Regions from separate parts of the Microbacterium sp. UMB0228 genome, predicted to be linked through region 2. Evidence: predicted binding sites of a transcription regulator. Region 2 holds the regulator's gene; each other region holds the start of a gene.
What was found. Region 2 encodes LexA, which represses DNA repair genes until DNA is damaged. Its sites were predicted from a motif close to TCGAACANNTGTTCGA; they were not measured.

Region 1: CJ226_RS05730 (HNH endonuclease signature motif containing protein) is a predicted target of LexA. The motif match lies at 4,777-4,792, and genes of this name have one in related genera.
Region 3: recA (recombinase RecA) is a predicted target of LexA. The motif match lies at 1,376-1,391, and genes of this name have one in related genera.

Annotation. Positions count from the first base shown of each region.
Region 1 is NZ_PNFU01000002.1:326,685-332,937, forward strand. Features, by position in the region: gene CJ226_RS05710 (LacI family DNA-binding transcriptional regulator) at 1-567, opposite strand, end outside; gene CJ226_RS05715 (iron ABC transporter permease) at 564-2,423, opposite strand; gene CJ226_RS05720 (ABC transporter ATP-binding protein) at 2,425-3,444, opposite strand; gene CJ226_RS05725 (extracellular solute-binding protein) at 3,480-4,559, opposite strand; gene CJ226_RS05730 (HNH endonuclease signature motif containing protein) at 4,832-6,166, shown strand; gene CJ226_RS05735 (helix-turn-helix transcriptional regulator) at 6,177-6,253, opposite strand, start outside.
Region 2 is NZ_PNFU01000003.1:590,614-596,866, reverse strand. Features, by position in the region: gene hisB (imidazoleglycerol-phosphate dehydratase HisB) at 1-123, opposite strand, end outside; gene CJ226_RS10340 (histidinol-phosphate transaminase) at 120-1,214, opposite strand; gene CJ226_RS10335 (LysM peptidoglycan-binding domain-containing protein) at 1,274-1,642, opposite strand; gene lexA (transcriptional repressor LexA) at 1,926-2,612, shown strand; gene metE (5-methyltetrahydropteroyltriglutamate--homocysteine S-methyltransferase) at 2,695-5,004, opposite strand; gene CJ226_RS10320 (methylenetetrahydrofolate reductase) at 5,026-5,973, opposite strand; gene CJ226_RS10315 (prolyl oligopeptidase family serine peptidase) at 6,158-6,253, shown strand, end outside.
Region 3 is NZ_PNFU01000009.1:77,453-83,705, reverse strand. Features, by position in the region: gene pgsA (CDP-diacylglycerol--glycerol-3-phosphate 3-phosphatidyltransferase) at 1-147, shown strand, start outside; gene CJ226_RS16655 (CinA family protein) at 144-632, shown strand; gene CJ226_RS16650 (helix-turn-helix domain-containing protein) at 774-1,082, shown strand; gene CJ226_RS16645 (DUF3046 domain-containing protein) at 1,101-1,325, shown strand; gene recA (recombinase RecA) at 1,586-2,632, shown strand; gene CJ226_RS18525 (regulatory protein RecX) at 3,022-3,495, shown strand; gene miaB (tRNA (N6-isopentenyl adenosine(37)-C2)-methylthiotransferase MiaB) at 3,545-5,089, shown strand; gene miaA (tRNA (adenosine(37)-N6)-dimethylallyltransferase MiaA) at 5,086-5,997, shown strand; gene CJ226_RS16620 (dihydrofolate reductase family protein) at 6,032-6,253, shown strand, end outside.

The DNA of each region.
Region 1 (6,253 bases), on a different contig from region 2:
CCGGTGCCCGAGCGCGACGATGTGCTCCGCGAGCAGACGTCCGTGCCCCTCGTCGTCATAGTGGGCGGTGTGGATACGGCCCGCCGACTCCACGCGCCCGGCACGGAGGATCGGCACCTGGTCGGCGAACGGCTCGAGCTGCGCGGCGGAGATGCCGCCGGTGGCGACGATGAGTCCCGCGACGCGCATGCCGAGCAGCCGGTGCAGCGCATTCACCTGCTTGGCGCCCTGCTCATCGGCGCCGATCGTGACGGTCACGAGGTCGAGGCCGCGCTGATGCGCCTCCTCCTGCAACCGGGAGAAGAGGAGACCGTACGCGGGATTGCTCGCGTCGCGCAGCATGAGGCCGACGGTGCCGGTGCGTCCGGCGGCGAGCTCCGCGGCCATCGTGTTGCGCACGTACCCGAGCCGCTCGGCCGCCTCCAGGATGCGCTCCTGCGTCTCCGGCGCGAACCGGCCCTCGCCCTTCAAGGCTCTGGTCGCCGTGGCTCGCGACACGCCGGCCGCCGCGGCGACGTCGCTGATGGTGACCCGCAGCGCGGGCGTCCCGGCCTCCGCCCCGCTCATGCGCGCTGCTTCCGTCGGCGGGGCGCTCCGGCGCGTGAACCTCGTCCATACACGAGATACATGGTGACACCCATGATGATCATGAGCAGCACGGTGTAGACGAACGTGATGGGCATCGCGTCGAGGTTGTTCTCCCCGCGCGTGCTCTCCTGGATCGCGACGCCGAGCGGCTTGTACAGCGGGTGGTAGAGGAAGATCGCGGCGTCGTAGTCGTCGAGCAGGCTGTTGAAGTTCAGCGCCGTGATCGCGGCCGCGGTCGGCAGCACGAGCGGGATGAGCACGCGCCGGAACGTGGTCAGCGAGCGGGCGCCGAGGATGCGCGAGGCGTCTTCCAGGGAGTCCGGCACGGACGCGAACCCGGCCTTGAGCAGCCGCAGCGTGAACGGGATCTTCACGCAGATGTACGCGACGAGCAGCAGGACCGGCGTCCCCGTGAGCACGATGTTGCCCACGAGCGGCTGCGGCGCGTCGAACGCCATCACGAAGGCGAGGGCGATCAGCACGATCGGCAGGATCCACGGGATGTGCAGCACGTACTCGATGGCCGTGGTGAGCAGGTTGCGGTGCTTCTGCATCATCCGCGCGACGAACAGCAGCCCGCCCACCACGATGACCGCGGCGAGGGCGCTGTAGACGACGCTCACGATGAACGGGCGGAGGGCCGCCGCGCTGGAGAAGACGGTGATGTAGTTGTCGAGCGTGAAGCTGTCGAGCGTGATGGACCCGGCGAGGATGCTCCGCGCGTCCACGAACGAGAAGATCACGATGAGCACGACCGGGATGAGATAGATCACCCAGAGGAGGTAGGCGACCACGTGCACGACCGCGTTCGCGAACGGGTTGCGGATCCGCTGCTTCTGGATCGGCGTCGCCACCTTCGCCACCGAGAAGTACACCCCCGACTTCTCGGCGCGGTTCATGATCGCGAGCAGGATGATGGTCGCGACACCGAGCACGATCGCCAGCAGCGCCGCGATGTCACGCGTGATCGGGCTGCGCGACAGGTCGATGATGAGGGGGGCGACGGTCTGGAAGTCCGGGCCGCCGAGCACGAGCGGCGCGGTCAGGGCCCCGAGACCGATGAGGAACGTCAGCACCGTGACGGCGAAGAGCATCGGCTTCATGACCGGCAGCACGATGCGGCGCAGGATCGTCCAGGTCGAGGCGCCCATGAGCTTCGCCGCCTCGATCGACGCGTAGTCCACCTTGCCGAGCGACGAGGACAGGAACAGCATGTGGTTCGTCGTCGTCGCGAACGTCATCACGAACACGACCGCGAAGTAACCGGAGAACCAGTCCCGGTTCATGTCCGGCCAGATGTTCACCATCAGGTTCGTGATGAAGCCGAACTTGCCGTAGATGAAGTTGTAGCCGGCGGCGAGCACGATGCCGCCGTAGATCAGGGTCGTGGCGTAGCCGAGCCAGAGGAGCTTGGCGCCGCGCACCTGGAAGTACTGCGTCACCAGCACGATGAACACCCCGACGACGTTGACCGTGACGGACAGCGTGATCGCGAGGAGGAAGCTGTTGCCGAGCGTCTTCAGCGCGCGCTCGCTGCCGAGGAGCTTCTCGACGGCGCGGATGCTGAACTGGCCGTCCGGGAAGAAGGTCGCGGCGAGCAGCTCGGCGTTCGGCAGCACGAGGAAGGCCGCGGCGAACCAGATCACGACGATGCCGGTCACCCAGGCGAGCGGCGAGCGGAGCATCGCGCGCACGCTGCCGGGGCGGCCGCGGCGCAGGCGGGGCTTCGTCGCGGTGCCCGCCTCGGCGGCCTCGGTCGTCAGGGCGCCGGGCGCGTCGGTCATGGCCGCGGACGGCGGCGGCACCGGGCGGGAGTCGTTCTGCGGAGCGCTCATGTCACGCCGCCGGGTACTGCAGGATCCACCGCGGGTCGACGTCGATGCGCACGGCGTCGCCGACGTCCCAGCGGTGCGCGCTCGCCGCGGCCGGCACGCTCACCCGGAGCGTCCCGTCGGCCGCCGACACCGTGTAGACGCTGTGGCTGCCGTGGTACGTGCGCTCCGCGACGGTGCCGTCGAGCGACGCCGTGCTGCCGGCGGTGGCCGCGGACGGCGACGCGAGGTGCAGCTTCTCCGGCCGCACGTAGCTCTCGGCCGTGGCGTCGAGGCCCGCGCCGATCGCGACGAGCTGTGCGGGGCTGAGTCGGTTGTTCTCGCCGATGAACCGGCAGACGAAGGGCGTCGCGCTGCGGTCGTAGATCTCCTCCGGGGTGCCCACCTGCTGCAGCGTCCCGGCGTCGAGCACGGCGATCCGGTCGCTGAGGGTGAGCGCCTCCTCCTGGTCGTGGGTGACGTACACGGTGGTCACGCCGACCTCGTGCTGCAGCTCCTTGAGCTGCTCGCGCAGTTGCACGCGGAGCTTGGCGTCGAGGTTCGACAGCGGCTCGTCGAGCAGCAGGATGCTGGGGGTGAGCGCGAGCGCCCGGGCGATGGCGACGCGCTGCTGCTGCCCGCCGGACAGCTCGGCCACGTTCTTCTCCAGCTGCGATGCGGCGAGCCCGGTGCGGTCGGCGACCTCGTCCACGCGCCGCCGCTGCTCGGCCTTCGACACCTTCTGCACCGAGAGGCCGAACGCGATGTTCTCCCGCACGTTCATGCTCGGGAACAGGGCGTAGTTCTGGAACACCATGCCCACGCCGCGCTTCTCGCTCGGCACGCGGGTCACGTCGCGGCCGGCGATGTGGATGCGGCCTCCAGTGGGCTCGATGAACCCCGCGAGCGTGCGCAGGGCGGTGGTCTTGCCGCATCCGGACGGACCCAGGAGGGTGAAGAACTCACCCTCCTGGATCTCCAGATCGAGGTGCGAGACCGCACGGTGGTCGCCGAACACGACCTCGACGTCGTCGAAACGGATCATCGTCTTCTCTCTCTGCCGGTGCGGGACTGCGCGGGTCAGCCGATGTACTCGAGCGTGACCTTCTCGACCCAGGCGCCGAGGTTCTCGCTCACGAAGCCGAAGTCGATGTCCTGACGGTCGAGCGTGCCCATGAGCTCGACGACCTCGGGGTTGGCCTTCTCGACCGCGCCCTCGTTCACCGGCATGGCGTTGAACTCCGCAGCGAACTCGCCCTGCACCTCGGCGCTGCCGAACCAGTCGATGAACTCCTGCGCCTTCTCCTCGTTGTCCGTGCCGTTGATCTGCGCGATCTGCTCGGTCACGTAGGGGACGCCGTACTCGGGCACGATCATGCCGGTGCTGGTGCCGTACTCCTCGTCGCGGGCGGAGATGCCGCTCGACGGCAGCACGCCGTAGTCCACCTCGTCGCGGGTGATGCGGGCGTAGAGGTCGGTGCCCTCCACGGCGGGGGAGCCGTTGGCGTAGTACGACTTCACCAGGTCCCAGCCCTCGTCGCTCACGCCGAGGTCGCCGTCCTCGTCGAGGTGACGGGTGAGCATGCTGGCGAGCACGAGCTGCGGGGTCGCCTGGCCGAGCGCGGGGTTGACCTCGTAGCGGCCGGCGTACTCCTCGTCGGTGTACAGGTCGTCGGGGTCGGTGGGCGCGTCGCTGATGCGGTTCTCGTCGTAGACCGTGACGATCGCCTGCTCCACGAGCGGCCAGAACGCGCCGTCCTTCGGGTCACCGGCGTCCGCGGGCACCTCGCCGCTCCAGGCCGGCTCGTAGGCCGTGATGGCCTCTTCGGTCTTGAGCTGCTCGAAGAACATGTTGTTCAGGCCGAAGACCACGTCGCCGACGGGGTTGTTCTTCTCCGCGATGATGCGGTTCGTCAGGTCGGCGCCGCCGAGGCCCACGATCTCGATGTCGATGCCCGCGTCCGCCGCCTTCTCGGTGATCCACTCACCACGGCCGTCGCTGTTCGAGTTCGTGTAGACGATGAGGGTGTCGCCGGAGCCGCTGTCGCTGCCGCCGCCGTCCGCGTCTGCGTCGCCGCCCGCCGTGCATCCGGTGAGCGCGATCGCCGCCGCGGCCGTCAATCCGATGAGCGCCCAGCGCCTCTGCTGCCTGTCGGCCATGTTCGTCCCTTTCTCGCCTTCGAGGTGTGTCGATGCGACACTACCGGTTCTTGTGGTGAAGGCACAAAGATTGTCTGGTTTCGTGAGCGCGGTCGCGCGTCCGCACTCAAGGTAAGCATGCGGCATGAACGCGAGGATGCGATGAGGTGAACGGGTGGGATCGCGCCGGACCTGGGGCGAGGCGCCCTGTTGCCCGGGGTGGAATGCCGGGATTCATTCGAACAAAGCTTCGAAAGTCGGGCGCTTCGGAGATAAAATGAAGCATGTCGAAAATGTCCGGGTTGCGCGAGGCGATGGATCGCCTCGACGAGGCGTGGGGCGCCGCGGGGGATGCGCCGGAGCTCTCCCGCGCGCAGCTCGTCGACGTCGCCGACGCGATCGGACTCCTGCGGCGCCGACTCGATGCACTGCACATCGACGTGGCGGCTGGCATCGCCCGGGAGTCGCGCGCCGAGCTCGGGGCCGACAGCCTGGCGAAGCAACGCGGGTACCGCACGGTGGCGAAGCTCATCGCCGCCGTGACGGGCATCTCGACGGGGGAGGCGCAGCGCCTGGTGAAGGTGGGAGAGGCGACGTCACCGCGGAGCGATCTGCTCGGTGCGCCGCTGCCCGCGCGGTACCCGCTCCTCCGGGAAGCGCTCGCGTCGGGTGCCCTCGGAGCGCCGGCGGCTGGTCTCCTCGTCGCCCTGCTGGATCGCTGTCGCGTGGCCGCCGGGGTGGAGCGCATCGCCGAGGCGGAGCGTGTGCTGACAGGCGCAGCCGAAGGGCTCGAGCTCGATGCCGTGCGCAAGCTCGTCCTCCGCGCCGAAGCGTGGCTCGACCCCGACGGCGTCGCGCCGCGGGCGGAGGAGCAGCGCGCTCGGCGTGGACTGCGCATCTTCGAACGTGACGGCATGGTGCACCTGCACGCGCAGCTCGATGCCGAGACCGCGGCGCCGGTCGTCACCGCGATCCGGGGACATGTGTCCGCCGTGTTCGCCGCCCGCCTCGACACTCCCGATGGCGCGGCGGCTGACGCAGACCGGCGCTCCGTCGCGATGATCCAGGCCGACGCGCTGTCCCTCTTCTGCGCGCACGTGCTCGGGTGTGAGGGAGATCGGCTCCCGCTCGCCGGCGCGACGGTGATCGTCCGGGTATCGCTGGACGACCTGCAGGCAGGAACCGGGTCGGCGACGATCGACGGGCTCGACCAGGTGATCGACATCGGTGCCGTGCGGCGGATGGCGGCCAGTGGGGGCGTCATCCCCTGCGTCCTCGGCGGGGCGAGCGAGGTCCTGGACTGGGGTCGCGAGAAGCGCCTCTTCACCCGAGCCCAACGCCTGGCCCTCGCCGAGCGGGACGGCGGGTGCGCGATGTGCGGGCTTCCGCCGGGGATGACGAAGGCTCATCACCTCCGCTGGTGGCAGCGGGACGGAGGTCCGACCGATCTCTCGAACGGGATCCTGCTCTGCGAGACCTGTCACCACCGCATCCATGACAACGGCTGGGAGATCGTTATCGAGGGTTCCGGCGTGGCCGGTCGGCCCTGGTTCCTCCCGCCGGCGTGGGTCGACCCGCGGCAGATACCGCGGCTGGGCGGACGGGCGCGCTTCGATGTCGCGGCCTGACGGGGTGTGGTCAGCCTTCGTCCGGTACCCAGCGCAGGAGGTCACCGGGCTGGCAGTCCAGCGCCGCGCACAGGGCGTCGAGCGTCG
Region 2 (6,253 bases):
CGGCACCGAGGTGTCGATGCGGCTCGCACCGGTGCCGTCGAGGTTCAGCTCGACCTCGACGGTGGACTCCGACGTGCTGCGCACGCGGCTCGCGGTGCGTGCGGTGGGCGCGGGGATGGTCATGATGCCGATCCTATCGAGGCCAGGGCGTCCAGGAACGCCGTCGTCTCCGCCTCCGTGCCGGCGCTGACGCGCAGGTGGCCGGGGATGCCGACGTCGCGGACGAGCACGCCGCGGTCGTACAGCTGCTGCCACGTCGCCTGCGGATCCGCGACGCCGCCGAACAGCACGAAGTTGGACCACGAGAGGTGCGGGGTGTACCCGAGGGCTTCGAGCGTCGCCGTGATGCGGTCCCGCTGCTCCACGATCTCCTGCACCATGCCGAGCATGACGTCGGCGTTGCGGAGGGCGGCGACCGCGGCGGCCTGCGTCAGAGCGCTCAGGTGGTACGGCAGTCGCACGAGCCGGAGCGCGTCGATCAACGCCGGGTCGGCAGCGAGGTAGCCGACGCGGGCGCCGGCGAAGGCGAAGGCCTTGCTCATCGTTCGGGAGACGGCGAGCCGCGGCCGTCCTTCCAGCAGGGTGAGGGCCGACGCCGCATCCCGCGGCGCGAACTCCTGGTAGGCCTCGTCGACGATCACGACGCCGCGGGCCGCCTCGTAGACGGCCTCCACCACGTCGAGCCCCAGCGGGGTGCCGGTCGGGTTGTTCGGCGAGCAGAGGATCACGATGTCGGGGTCGGCCGCGCGCACCTGCTGCGCCGCCTCCTCCGGGGTGACCGTGTAGTCGGGCTGACGGGTGCCCGCGATCCAGGACGCTCCCGTCCCCTTCGCGATGAGCGGGTACATGGAGTACGTGGGAGCGAATCCGAAGGCCGTGCGTCCCGGCCCGCCGAACGCCTGGAAGATGTGCTGCAGCACCTCGTTGGACCCGTTGCCCGCCCAGATCTGCTCCGGCGTGAGGCCGTGACCCAGGTAGTCGGCGAACGCCTCCCGCAGTGTCGTGAACTCGCGGTCCGGGTACCGGTTCACGTCTCGGATCGCCACGGCGATGTCATCGAGGATGTCGCTCGCGACCTCGTCGGGAACCGGATGCGTGTTCTCGTTGACGTTCAGCGCCACCGGCAGCGGGGCCTGCGGCGCTCCGTACGGGGTGAGTCCGCGCAGATCGTCGCGGAGCGGGAGATCGTTGAGGGAGAAGGTCACCCTTCCCATCTTAAGAGGAGCAGGGAGAGCCGAGGCCATCGTGACGATTCGGCCGGGAGGACTCGGCGTCAGTCGGTGTACCGCGCCGGCAGTGCGAGCTCCTGGCCGACCTGGAGCTCCCCGCCGCGCAGCAGATTCATGCGGGTGATCTCACCGATGACATCCCGCGGGTCGGCCTCGGGAGCGATGCTGCTCGCGATCGACCAGAGGGTGTCGCCGGGCATGACCGTGACGGTCTCGACGGAGACGGCCGGCGCATCCGCGCCGGAGGCGGTCGCGCTGCCTCCGCTGAGGGCGGCGAAGGCGATGCCCGCCGCGAGCGGGACGGACGCGAGCGCGAGCAGAGTGCGACGGCCGCGTGCCGTGATCCGCAGCCGGGTGGCCGGACGGGCCGATGCCGGGAGGGCGGTCGCGGTGCTGAGGCTGATGCTGCTCATGTCTGCTCCTTACTGTCCCGGTGCCGGAGCCCGGGGAGGTTGGCGTAGCTTTCGCATCCGCGCCTCGGCCGGGAGCCGTGGATGCGAAGCTACGTTCCGAAGATATCTTCGAGTTCGAACGTCTGTCAAGCTGTCTTCGAAACCACGCCCCGCGAATCGGCCGACACGCTCGAACAGATCTTCCAGATCGGCGCTTTTCTCGGATACGGTTTCGATAAGGACACCCCACCACGGGCCACCGACATTCGAAGCGGCACGTCGGATCACGCAGTGAAGGAGCACCATGAGCGACACCTCAGCCCTCGAGTCCGAGGCGCCGCGCACCCGCCGTCGCAAGAGCCTCAGCCCGAAGCAGATGGCGATCCTCGAGGTCATCCAGGCCTCGATCGCGCAGAACGGCTATCCGCCGAGCATGCGCGAGATCGGCGACGCCGTCGGACTCAAGTCGCTGTCCAGCGTCACCCACCAGCTCGGTCAGCTCGAGCTCAGCGGCTACCTGCGTCGCGACCCGGGCAAGACGCGCGCCATGGAGGTCCTCATCGATCTGCCCGGCACCGGCGCGGAGAACCCGGCGGACGTGGCGACCCCCGTGGGCGACGCCGCCCTGGTCCCGCTGGTGGGGCGGATCGCCGCGGGCGTGCCGATCACGGCCGACCAGCAGGTCGAGGAGATCTTCCCGCTCCCCCGGCAGCTCGTCGGCAAGGGCGACCTGTTCATGCTCAAGGTCTCCGGGGAGTCGATGATCGACGCCGCCATCTGCGACGGCGACTGGGTCGTCGTGCGCTCGCAGAACACGGCGGAGAACGGCGAGATCGTGGCTGCCATGCTCGACGGCGAGGCCACCGTCAAGGTGCTCCGTCGTCGCGACGGCCACACGTGGCTGCTTCCCCGCAACTCTGCCTTCGAGCCGATCCTGGGCGACGAGGCGGTCGTGCTCGGCAAGGTCGTCGCGGTCATGCGCGCCGTCTGAGTCACCGCATCGTCGGTGAGACGAGGACGAAGGCCCTCCCGGGCGCACCGGGAGGGCCTTCGTGTGTCCGGGGACGACCGCGTCAGGCGGTGACCACCACGTCCTCGCGCACGCGCCGCGTGGCCTCGACGATGTTCCGCAGCGACGCCGTGGTCTCGGCGTATCCACGGGTCTTCAGACCGCAGTCCGGGTTCACCCAGAGCTGCCGGAGCGGGATCTCCTCCACCGCGCGCCGCAGCAGGGACTCGACCTCCTCCACGGTGGGCACGCGCGGCGAGTGGATGTCGTACACGCCGGGGCCGATGCCGTGGTCGAAGCCCACCTCGGCGATGTCCGCGACGACCTCCATGCGGCTCCGGGCCGCCTCGATGGACGTGACGTCCGCGTCGAGCGCACGGATCGCGTCGATCACGACGCCGAACTCCGAGTAACAGAGGTGGGTGTGCACCTGGGTCGCCGCCGCAGCGCCGCCCGTGGCCAGACGGAATGAGGCGACGGACCAGTCGAGGTACGCCGGCTGGTCGGCCTGCTTCAGCGGGAGCAGCTCCCGGAGCGCCGGCTCGTCGACCTGGATCACCTGGATGCCCGCGGCCTCCAGGTCGGCGATCTCGTCGCGGAGCGCCAGCGCCACCTGGTTCGCCGTCTCCCCCAGCGGCTGGTCGTCGCGGACGAAGGACCACGCGAGGATCGTGACGGGGCCCGTGAGCATCCCCTTCATGTGCTTCGCCGTGAGCGACTGCGCGTACGCCGACCAGGCGACCGTGATGGGCGCGGGACGCGAGACGTCTCCCCAGAGGATCGACGGGCGCGTGGCTCGCGAGCCGTACGACTGCACCCAGCCGTGCTGCGTGACCGCGAAGCCGTCGAGGTTCTCCGCGAAGTACTGCACCATGTCGTTGCGCTCCGGCTCACCGTGCACGAGGACGTCGAGACCGAGGTCCTCCTGCAGGGAGACGACCGCGGCGACCTCACGGCGCAGGAACTCCTCGTAGTCGTCCTCGGGGATCTCGCCGCGGAGGAACTGGGCCCGGGCGCGACGGATGTCGCCGGTCTGCGGGAAGGAGCCGATCGTCGTCAGGGGCAGCGCCGGCAGGCCGAGGGCGTTCTGCGCCTCCTCCCGCTCCTGGTACGGGGCACGGGCGAAGTCGGCGTCGCTCAGCGCACGGGAACGCACCGCACCGTCGCGCACGCCGGGTGCGGTCAGGCGGTCCTGCAGCGCAGCGGTCGCGGCGTCCAGCTCGGCCCCGATCGCCGTGCGCCCTTCGGACAGGCCGCGGGCGAGGGTCACGACCTGCTGCACCTTCTGATCCGCGAAGGCGAGCCAGGACACCAGGCGCGCGTCCAGCGCCGTCTCGTCCTCCACGTCGTGCGGCACGTGCAGCAACGAGGTCGAGGTCGATGCCGCCACCGGGGCTCCGAGCGCGCGGAGCGCCTCCAGAGAGTCGAACGCCGCGGAGAGGTCGCCACGCCAGATGTTGTGACCGTCGATCACACCGCCGACGAGGGTCTTGCCCTCGAGGCCCGGCACCGCGTCGGGCACCGTGCCGCGCACGAGATCCACGGCGATGGCCTCGACGGGGGCGGCGGCCACGGTCGCGAAGGTCTCGCCGAGGCTCGCGTACGGCGCCGCGACGAGGATCGAGGGACGCTCTTCGGCGTTCCCGAGCACCCCGAGCGCGCGCTCCGCGGCGGAGGCGAGCTGTGCGGTGGTCGCCGGCAGGGACTCGCTCACGAGGGCGGGCTCGTCGAGCTGCACCCATTCGGCGCCCGCGGCGCGCAGACGGGCGAGCAGCTCGACGTAGACCGGCAGGACGTCCTCCAGCCGCGAGAGCGGCTCGAAGCCCTCCGGCGCGTCGTCCGACGCCTTCGCGAGCGCCAGCAGCGTGACCGGTCCGACGACCACGGGACGCGGGACGAAGCCGGCGGCGACGGCCTCGGCGACCTCGCGCACCAGGCGGTCGCTGGCGAGGGAGAACACCGTCTCCGGACCGATCTCCGGCACGAGGTAGTGGTAGTTCGAGTCGAACCACTTCGTCATCTCCAGCGGCGCCCGCTCGCCCTCGCCGCGGGCGACGGTGAACAGGGCGGAGAGTCCGATCGACCCGTCGGCCTCGCGGAGGTCGTCGAAGCGGGCGGGGATCGCGCCGACCGTGACGGCGGCGTCGAGGACCTGGTCGTAGAAGGAGAAGGACTCCGGGATGGCCGAGTCCGTGCGACCGAGACCGAGCGAGGCCAGACGCTCGCGGGTCGCCGCGCGCAGTTCCGCGGCCGTCCGCTCCAGCTCCTGCTCGTCGATGCGGCCGGCCCAGAACGCCTCGACGGCCTTCTTGAGCTCGCGGCGACGGCCGATGCGGGGGTAGCCGAGGATGGTGCCCTCGGGGAATGCGGTCATGGTGTTTCCTTTCGGCGGGGACTAGTGCCGGAGCGCCGGGACGATGCCGGCTTCGGCGAGGACGGTCAGGACGGTCTCGTGCTGGTTGAAGGCGTACAGATGCACGCCGGGGGCCCCGCCGGCGACGACGTCGGCGGCGAGGCGCGCGGCCCAGGAGATCCCGATCTCCCGCCGCCCCTCGGCGGTCGGCTCGACATCGAGGGCGATCGCGAGTTCGCTGGGCAGGTCCTCCCCGGTCAGCTCCAGCACCCGGGCCAGCCGGGCCGGCGACGTGATCGGCATGATGCCGGGGAGGATCGGGATGGTGACGCCTCCGGCGCGGGCGCGCTCCACGAAGGCGAGGTAGTCATCGGGGTGGAAGAAGAGCTGCGTGATGGCGAAGGTCGCGCCCGCGGCCTGCTTGGCGAGCAGCGCCTCGACATCCTGCGTGCGGTGCGTGGCCCGGGGGTGCCCCTTCGGGAAGGCGGCGACCGCGATGTCGACCTTCTGCCGCGGGGCGACGAGCGCGGCTCCGGGGAGACCGGGGACCGGAGACTCCTGGTACGGCGCGCGCTCGGCCTGGACGCGATCGATGAGCTGCACGAGCTGGGCCGCGCTCTCCAGGTCGCCGAGGAAGGGCTCGCTCTGCCCGGCGGGCGGGTCTCCGCGCAGGGCGAGGAAGCGGAGGATCCCGGCGTCGAGGAACTCCCGGATGAGCGCGGTGGCGCCGGCGTAGGTGTTGCCGACGCACGTGAGATGAGCGAGGGGTTCGACGTCGGTGTGCTCCCGGATGAAGCGCAGCACATCGAGCGAGCGGCCGCCGGTCGAGCCGCCGGCACCGTAGGTCACCGACAGGAACTCCGGGCCGGCCGCGGCGAGACGACGGACGGTCTCATGCAGGGCCTCCTGGCTCGACTCCGAGCGCGGCGGGTAGAGCTCGAAGGAGAACGGCACGCGGGAGGCGTGGGAGGCGTCGAACGTGGAAGACATCTTCTCTCCAGGGGACAGGGGCCGGGGTCCGCGCACGACGAAGAGCACGTCGTTCGCGGGCGGGTGCCGGGCTCGGCTGTCGCTCCACGCCCGGGATGAACCGGGCGTTTCCAGAAACCTAGAACACGCCCTCGGCCCGCCGCACGAGTGTGACGCCGTGTGTCACCGCCCGTAGGCTCGAGGCATGTCCTCACCGTTCGGCTCCTGGTCCTCCCCCTTCACCGCCGCAGCCGTCGCTGGAGCGGCGCCGCGCATCGACGGGGCCCGCTTCGTGGGCGAC
Region 3 (6,253 bases), on a different contig from region 2:
GCTCTCCTGCCGCTGCACGTGTTCATCGGACTCGGCCCGTGGACTGTCGTGACGACCGTCCTCATGGTCATCGTGCTCGTGCTCACCGTCGTCAGCGGGATCGACTACATCGTCGCGCAGGTGCGCGGCGCGCGTCAGAGCCGATGAGCGGCACGACGCCGGCCGAGGCTCTGGACGCTCTGCGGGAGCGAGGCTGGACCCTCGGTGTCGCGGAGTCGCTCACCGGCGGTGCGGTGTGCGCGGCGCTCGTCGCGGTTCCCGGCGCCTCCGCGGTGCTCCTCGGCGGCGTCGTCGCCTACGCCACCCGCGTCAAGCACACGCTGCTCGGCGTCGACACGGACCTGCTGGAACGGTACGGGCCGGTGCACCCGGAGGTCGCGCGGCACATGGCTGCCGGAGTGCGCGAGGCCGTCGCGGTGGACGGTCTCCCCGCCGATGTCGGGGTGTCCACCACGGGGATCGCGGGCCCGGAGTCCCCGGATGGGCAGCCCGTGGGGACCGTCCACATCGGCGTGGTCACCCCGACGGTGAGTCTGACCCGGCCGTTCCGCTTCGAGGGGGATCGCGACGCGGTGCGAGCGCAGACGGTCGCGGCGGTCCTCGATGTGCTGGCAGCTGCGCTGCGGGAATAGCGGCCCCCCGCGTCATGTTGATACGGATGTGCTCACATTCAAACCACAGAGTGCAAGGGTAGATTCTGTGCAAGCCAGGAGGACTAGACTGGCCGTCTCTTCGAGGGAGACCTCGATTCACGAACTGCGGAGGAGGTTCCGATGATTCTTGTACGACAGGAGATCGGCGACGTGCTGAGGGACTTCCGTCTGCAGAAGGGGCGGACGCTCCGGCAGGTCGCGAGCAAGGCATCCGTCGCTCTCGGTTACCTCAGTGAGGTCGAGCGCGGACAGAAGGAGGCCTCGAGCGAGATCCTCGCCTCGGTGGCAGAGGCGCTCGACGTCCCCATCTCCACCATCATGCGCGAGGTCGGGGACCGCATCTCGGTGCTCGAAGGCATCCAGGTCTTCCCGGACGTCGTTCCGGACGACCTGGTCGCGTCCGTGGAGCCCGAGCTCTCGCTCCGCTGACACTCGGAGATCACCCTTATGCGACGCAGTGAGTTCCTGCGCGCCGTCGACGCCGAGTTCCACGCCCGAGCCTCTTCGCTGGTGAATGACCTCGTGCTCTCCGGCATGGGGGGACGCACGGCGCTCGAGGCTCTCGAAGCCGGGGTACCTCCGCGCGACATCTGGCTCGCGCTCTGCGCCGACATGGATGTCCCCGAATCCCGTCGCCACGGCGTGGGGCGTCTGGAGCCGCGCGGCCGGTGACGGCGGCTTCCCGGGTGTGCGGAAGTCCGACACGCCGAACCGGCGTGTTGTCGAAAATCTGTTCGAACCAGGCGTAGTCTTCTGCACAAGTGGTCAGACGGTTCTGGTCCCCACGATCCGCGGCTCCTCGACGCAATGTCGGAGGCCCGTCGTACCGTGAGGTCCAGGCTGAAAAGCCATACGCCTTGTCGGAGAGTTCCTTCCGCCGGAAGAGCCGCGACAGCCTACAGGCGGCAGCACACGCGCAGAAGGAGCACACCATGCCATCACCCGCCGACCGCGAGAAGTCCCTCGAGACCGCCCTCGCCCAGATCGACCGCCAGTTCGGAAAGGGCTCGGTCATGCGGCTGGGCAGCGATGAGCGTGCCCCTGTGGCCGTCATCCCCACCGGCTCCATCGCCCTCGACGTCGCCCTCGGCGTGGGAGGTCTGCCGCGTGGCCGCATCGTCGAGATCTACGGCCCGGAGTCCTCGGGTAAGACGACGCTGACGCTGCACGCCATCGCCAACGCCCAGCGGGCCGGCGGTATCGCGGCATTCATCGACGCGGAGCACGCGCTCGACCCCGACTACGCCGCAAAGCTCGGCGTCGACATCGACGCCCTTCTCGTCTCGCAGCCCGACACGGGTGAGCAGGCTCTCGAGATCGCCGACATGCTCGTGCGCTCCGGTGCCATCGACCTCATCGTCGTCGACTCGGTGGCGGCCCTGGTGCCGCGTGCGGAGATCGAGGGCGAGATGGGAGACTCCCACGTGGGTCTCCAGGCCCGCCTCATGTCGCAGGCGCTGCGGAAGCTCACCGGTGGTCTGAACCAGACGAACACGACGATGATCTTTATCAACCAGCTGCGCGAGAAGATCGGCGTGTTCTTCGGCTCCCCGGAGACCACTGCCGGTGGTAAGGCGCTGAAGTTCTACGCCTCCGTGCGTATGGACATCCGCCGCATCGAGACGCTCAAGGACGGCACGGACGCCGTGGGTAACCGCACCCGCGTCAAGATCGTCAAGAACAAGATGGCCCCGCCCTTCAAGCAGGCGGAGTTCGACATCCTCTACGGCGTCGGCATCTCCCGCGAGGGCAGCCTGATCGACTTCGGCGTCGAGCACGGCATCGTCAAGAAGTCGGGATCGTGGTATACCTACGACGGCGATCAGCTGGGCCAGGGCAAGGAGAACGCGCGCACGTTCCTGCTCAACAACGCCGACATCGCCCTGGCGATCGAGAGTCAGATCAAGCAGAAGCTCGGTATCGGCGGCCCGGCCGCGGCTCCGGGTGCTGATGAGCTGGCCGAGCGTCGCCCGGCCTGATGAGTGACCAGCGTGGGGGCGATTCCGAGCGGATCGCCCCCATCATCCCTCTCTTCGGCGGACCCACGCGTGCGGAGCATCCGGCCGGTGGCGGTGCAGACGAGTCGTCGTCCGCACCGCCTGCGCGGTCGGGGCCGCCCGCAGACGCGGCGGGACTCTGGCGGTCGACGTGGCACGAGCCCGCGTCGGCAGGGGCCCCGTCGGTCGACGACGGTTCTCCCAGCGCGCGGCACCCGGCCCGGGGTGCCTCGGCGCGAGCCGCTTCCCGGGGCGGGAAGACCACCACGTTGCGCGCCGTCGGCGGCGTGTCCCGCTCGGCGGAAGAGGGGGCGGACGCAGAGAGCGGCCCCTCGGCGGCGGAGATTCGAACGACGGCGGAGGAGTCGTTGGTGCGGAAGCTCCGCACGCGGTCGCTGTCCGTCTCCGAGGCCTGGCTGGTGTTGAAAGGGCACGGGCTTGCGACGGACGCCGTCGAAGACGTGATCGACGACTTCGTGCGTCGCGGATACCTCGACGACGCCATGCTCGCGGAACTCCTCGTCACGTCCGGCGTCGAACGCAAGGGCCAGGGGCGGGTCGCGCTGTCTCGAGCGCTCGCGCAGCGGGGCATTCCTCGTGAGGTCATCGACGCCGCGCTCGATGAGCTGCCGGACGACGATGCGGAGCGGGCACTGGAGTTCGCCCGGACCAAAGCGCGTTCGATGGGACGCCTCGACCCCGACGCGGCGCTCCGCCGGTTGGTCGGGCAGCTGTCGCGCCGCGGGTACGGGGGATCGGTCGCCATGAACGCGGCGAAGACGGCGCTGCGGGAAGCCTCGTTCGGCGGGGGCGTCTCCGGCGTCCGGTTCGTGGATTCCGACTGACGGTTCGAACACGATCGGCTCTCGGTGACGCTCGTACAATGGGAGCATCATGACTATCCCCCGCAGTGAACCGACGATCATCAGCGCATCGTCGGCGGCCGTCGACGACGACGGGCGCCAGCGATCCTACGAAGTGCGCACCTTCGGCTGCCAGATGAACGTCCACGACTCCGAGCGTCTGTCCGGGTCCCTGGAGAGCGCCGGCTACATCCGCGCTGAGGCCGGAGCCGAGGCCGACGTGGTGATCATCAACACCTGCGCCGTCCGGGACAACGCCGCCGGGAAGCTCTACGGGACGCTCGGGCACCTGGCCGCCGTCAAGCGCCGCAAGGCCGGGATGCAGATCGCCGTCGGCGGCTGCCTGGCGCAGATGGACAAGCAGGCCGTGCTCGACAAGGCCCCCTGGGTCGACGTGGTCTTCGGCACGCACAACATGGGGTCCTTGCCCGGTCTCCTGGAGCGCGCGCGCCACAACGGTGACGCCGAGCTCGAGATCCTCGAGTCCCTCGAGGTCTTCCCGTCGACGCTTCCCACCAAGCGCGACTCCGCGCACAGCGGCTGGGTGTCGATCTCCGTCGGCTGCAACAACACCTGCACCTTCTGCATCGTCCCGAGCCTCCGGGGCAAGGAGAAGGACCGTCGCCCGGGCGACATCCTCAACGAGATCCGCCTGCTGGTGGAGGACGGCGCCATCGAGGTGACGCTCCTCGGGCAGAACGTGAACTCGTACGGGGTGGAGTTCGGCGATCGTCAGGCGTTCGGAAAGCTCCTCCGCGCCGCGGGCGAGATCGAGGGGCTCGAGCGCATCCGCTTCACGAGCCCGCATCCCGCCGCCTTCACGGACGACGTGATCGACGCGATGGCGGAGACGCCCGCCGTCATGCCGCAGCTCCACATGCCGCTGCAGTCGGGGAGCGACCGGATCCTCAAGGCGATGCGTCGCTCCTACCGCAGCGAGCGCTTCCTGGGCATCCTGGACCGCGTCCGCGAGCGCATCCCGCACGCGGCCATCACGACCGACATCATCGTCGGCTTCCCCGGCGAGACCGAGGAGGACTTCGAGGACACGATGCGCGTCGTCGAGCAGTCGCGCTTCTCCGGAGCCTTCACCTTCCAGTACTCGATCCGCGAAGGCACCCCTGCGGCCACGATGCCGGACCAGGTGCCCAAGGACGTCGTGCAGGCTCGCTACGACCGGCTGATCGCGCTCCAGGAGCGCATCTCGCTCGAGGAGAACCAGAAGCAGGTCGGCCGGGAGGTCGAGGTTCTCGTGTCCACGGGCGAAGGCAAGAAGGACACGGAGACGCGTCGCCTGACCGGGCGGGCGCAGGACAACCGGCTCGTGCACTTCGAGGTCACTCCCGGGTCCGAGCTGCCGCGCCCAGGGGATGTCGTCACGGTGACGGTGACGCACGCCGCGCCGTTCCACCTCCTCGCCGACGACCCGACCGGTGCCCCGCTCCGCATCCGCCGGACGCGTGGCGGGGATGCCTGGGATCGGGGACAGGCCGAGTCGTGCGCCGTGCCGGCACCGAGCGACGGCGCTCCGCGCGCCGTCTCCCTCGGCCTGCCGACCCTCCGCGTCGGAGTGTGACCGCGCCTCGGCTCTGGGCCGTCGTCGGCGCGACCGGCACGGGGAAGAGCGATCTGGCGCTCGATCTCGCCGAGGAGCTCCGGCGGCGCGGCAACCCGGCGGAGATCGTCAACGCCGACGCCATGCAGCTCTACCGTGGCATGGACATCGGTACCGCGAAGCTGTCGGTCGCCGAACGTCGCGGCATTCCGCACCACCTCTTCGACGCGCGAGAGGTGACGCAGGACGCCGCCGTGGCCTGGTATCAGCCGCTCGCACGAGAGGCCGTGCGGCAGATCCACGCGGCAGGAGGAGACGCGATCCTCGTCGGTGGATCCGGACTCTACGTGTCGAGCGTCGTCTACGAGTTCCACTTCCCGCCCCGGGACCCCGCTATCCGCGAGCGTCTCGAGCAGGAACTCGATCGCGAGGGCGTCGGGTCTCTGCTCCAGCGGTTGCGTGAGCGCGATCCGGAGGCCGCGGCCCGAGTGGACCCGCGCAACGGGAGACGCGTGATCCGCGCGCTCGAGATCATCGAGCAGGGGAGCGAGACGCATGGTGCCGTCCTCCCCGAGACGCCGACGCTCTGGTATCCGCACACGCGTCTGATCGGGCTGCACGTGGATCGGGGCGAACTCGTCGCCCGCCTCGATGCGCGCGTGCGTCGGATGTGGGAGCAGGGCCTGGTGGCCGAGGTCGCCGGGCTGCGGGACCGCGGTCTGGAGCGGGGGACGACAGCCCCGCGGGCGATCGGATACGCGCAGGCGCTCGCACAGCTGGACGGACGCTCCACCGCCGAGGAGGCGATCGCCGAGACGCAGGCGCTCACGCGGCGCTACGCCCGTCGGCAGGTGTCGTGGTTCAAGCGCTACCCGGAGCTGGAGTGGGTGACGCCACCCGTGGCCGTCGTCGACCTGCTGCGGGACTGACCGCGATGTCGGTGGCCCGTGCGAGCATGCGCGTATGGCCACTCACTACTTCACCGCGTCGAGCCTGGACGGCTTCATCGCGACTGCCGAGCACTCCCTGGACTGGCTGCTGAGCCAGGACATCGACATGGAGGGTCCGATGGCGTACCCCGCCTTCGAGAAGAGCATCGGCGCGCTGGTGATGGGGGCATCCACGTTCGAGTGGGTCATGCGCCATGAGGAGGGCCGCTGGACGTACACGCAGCCCACGTGGGTG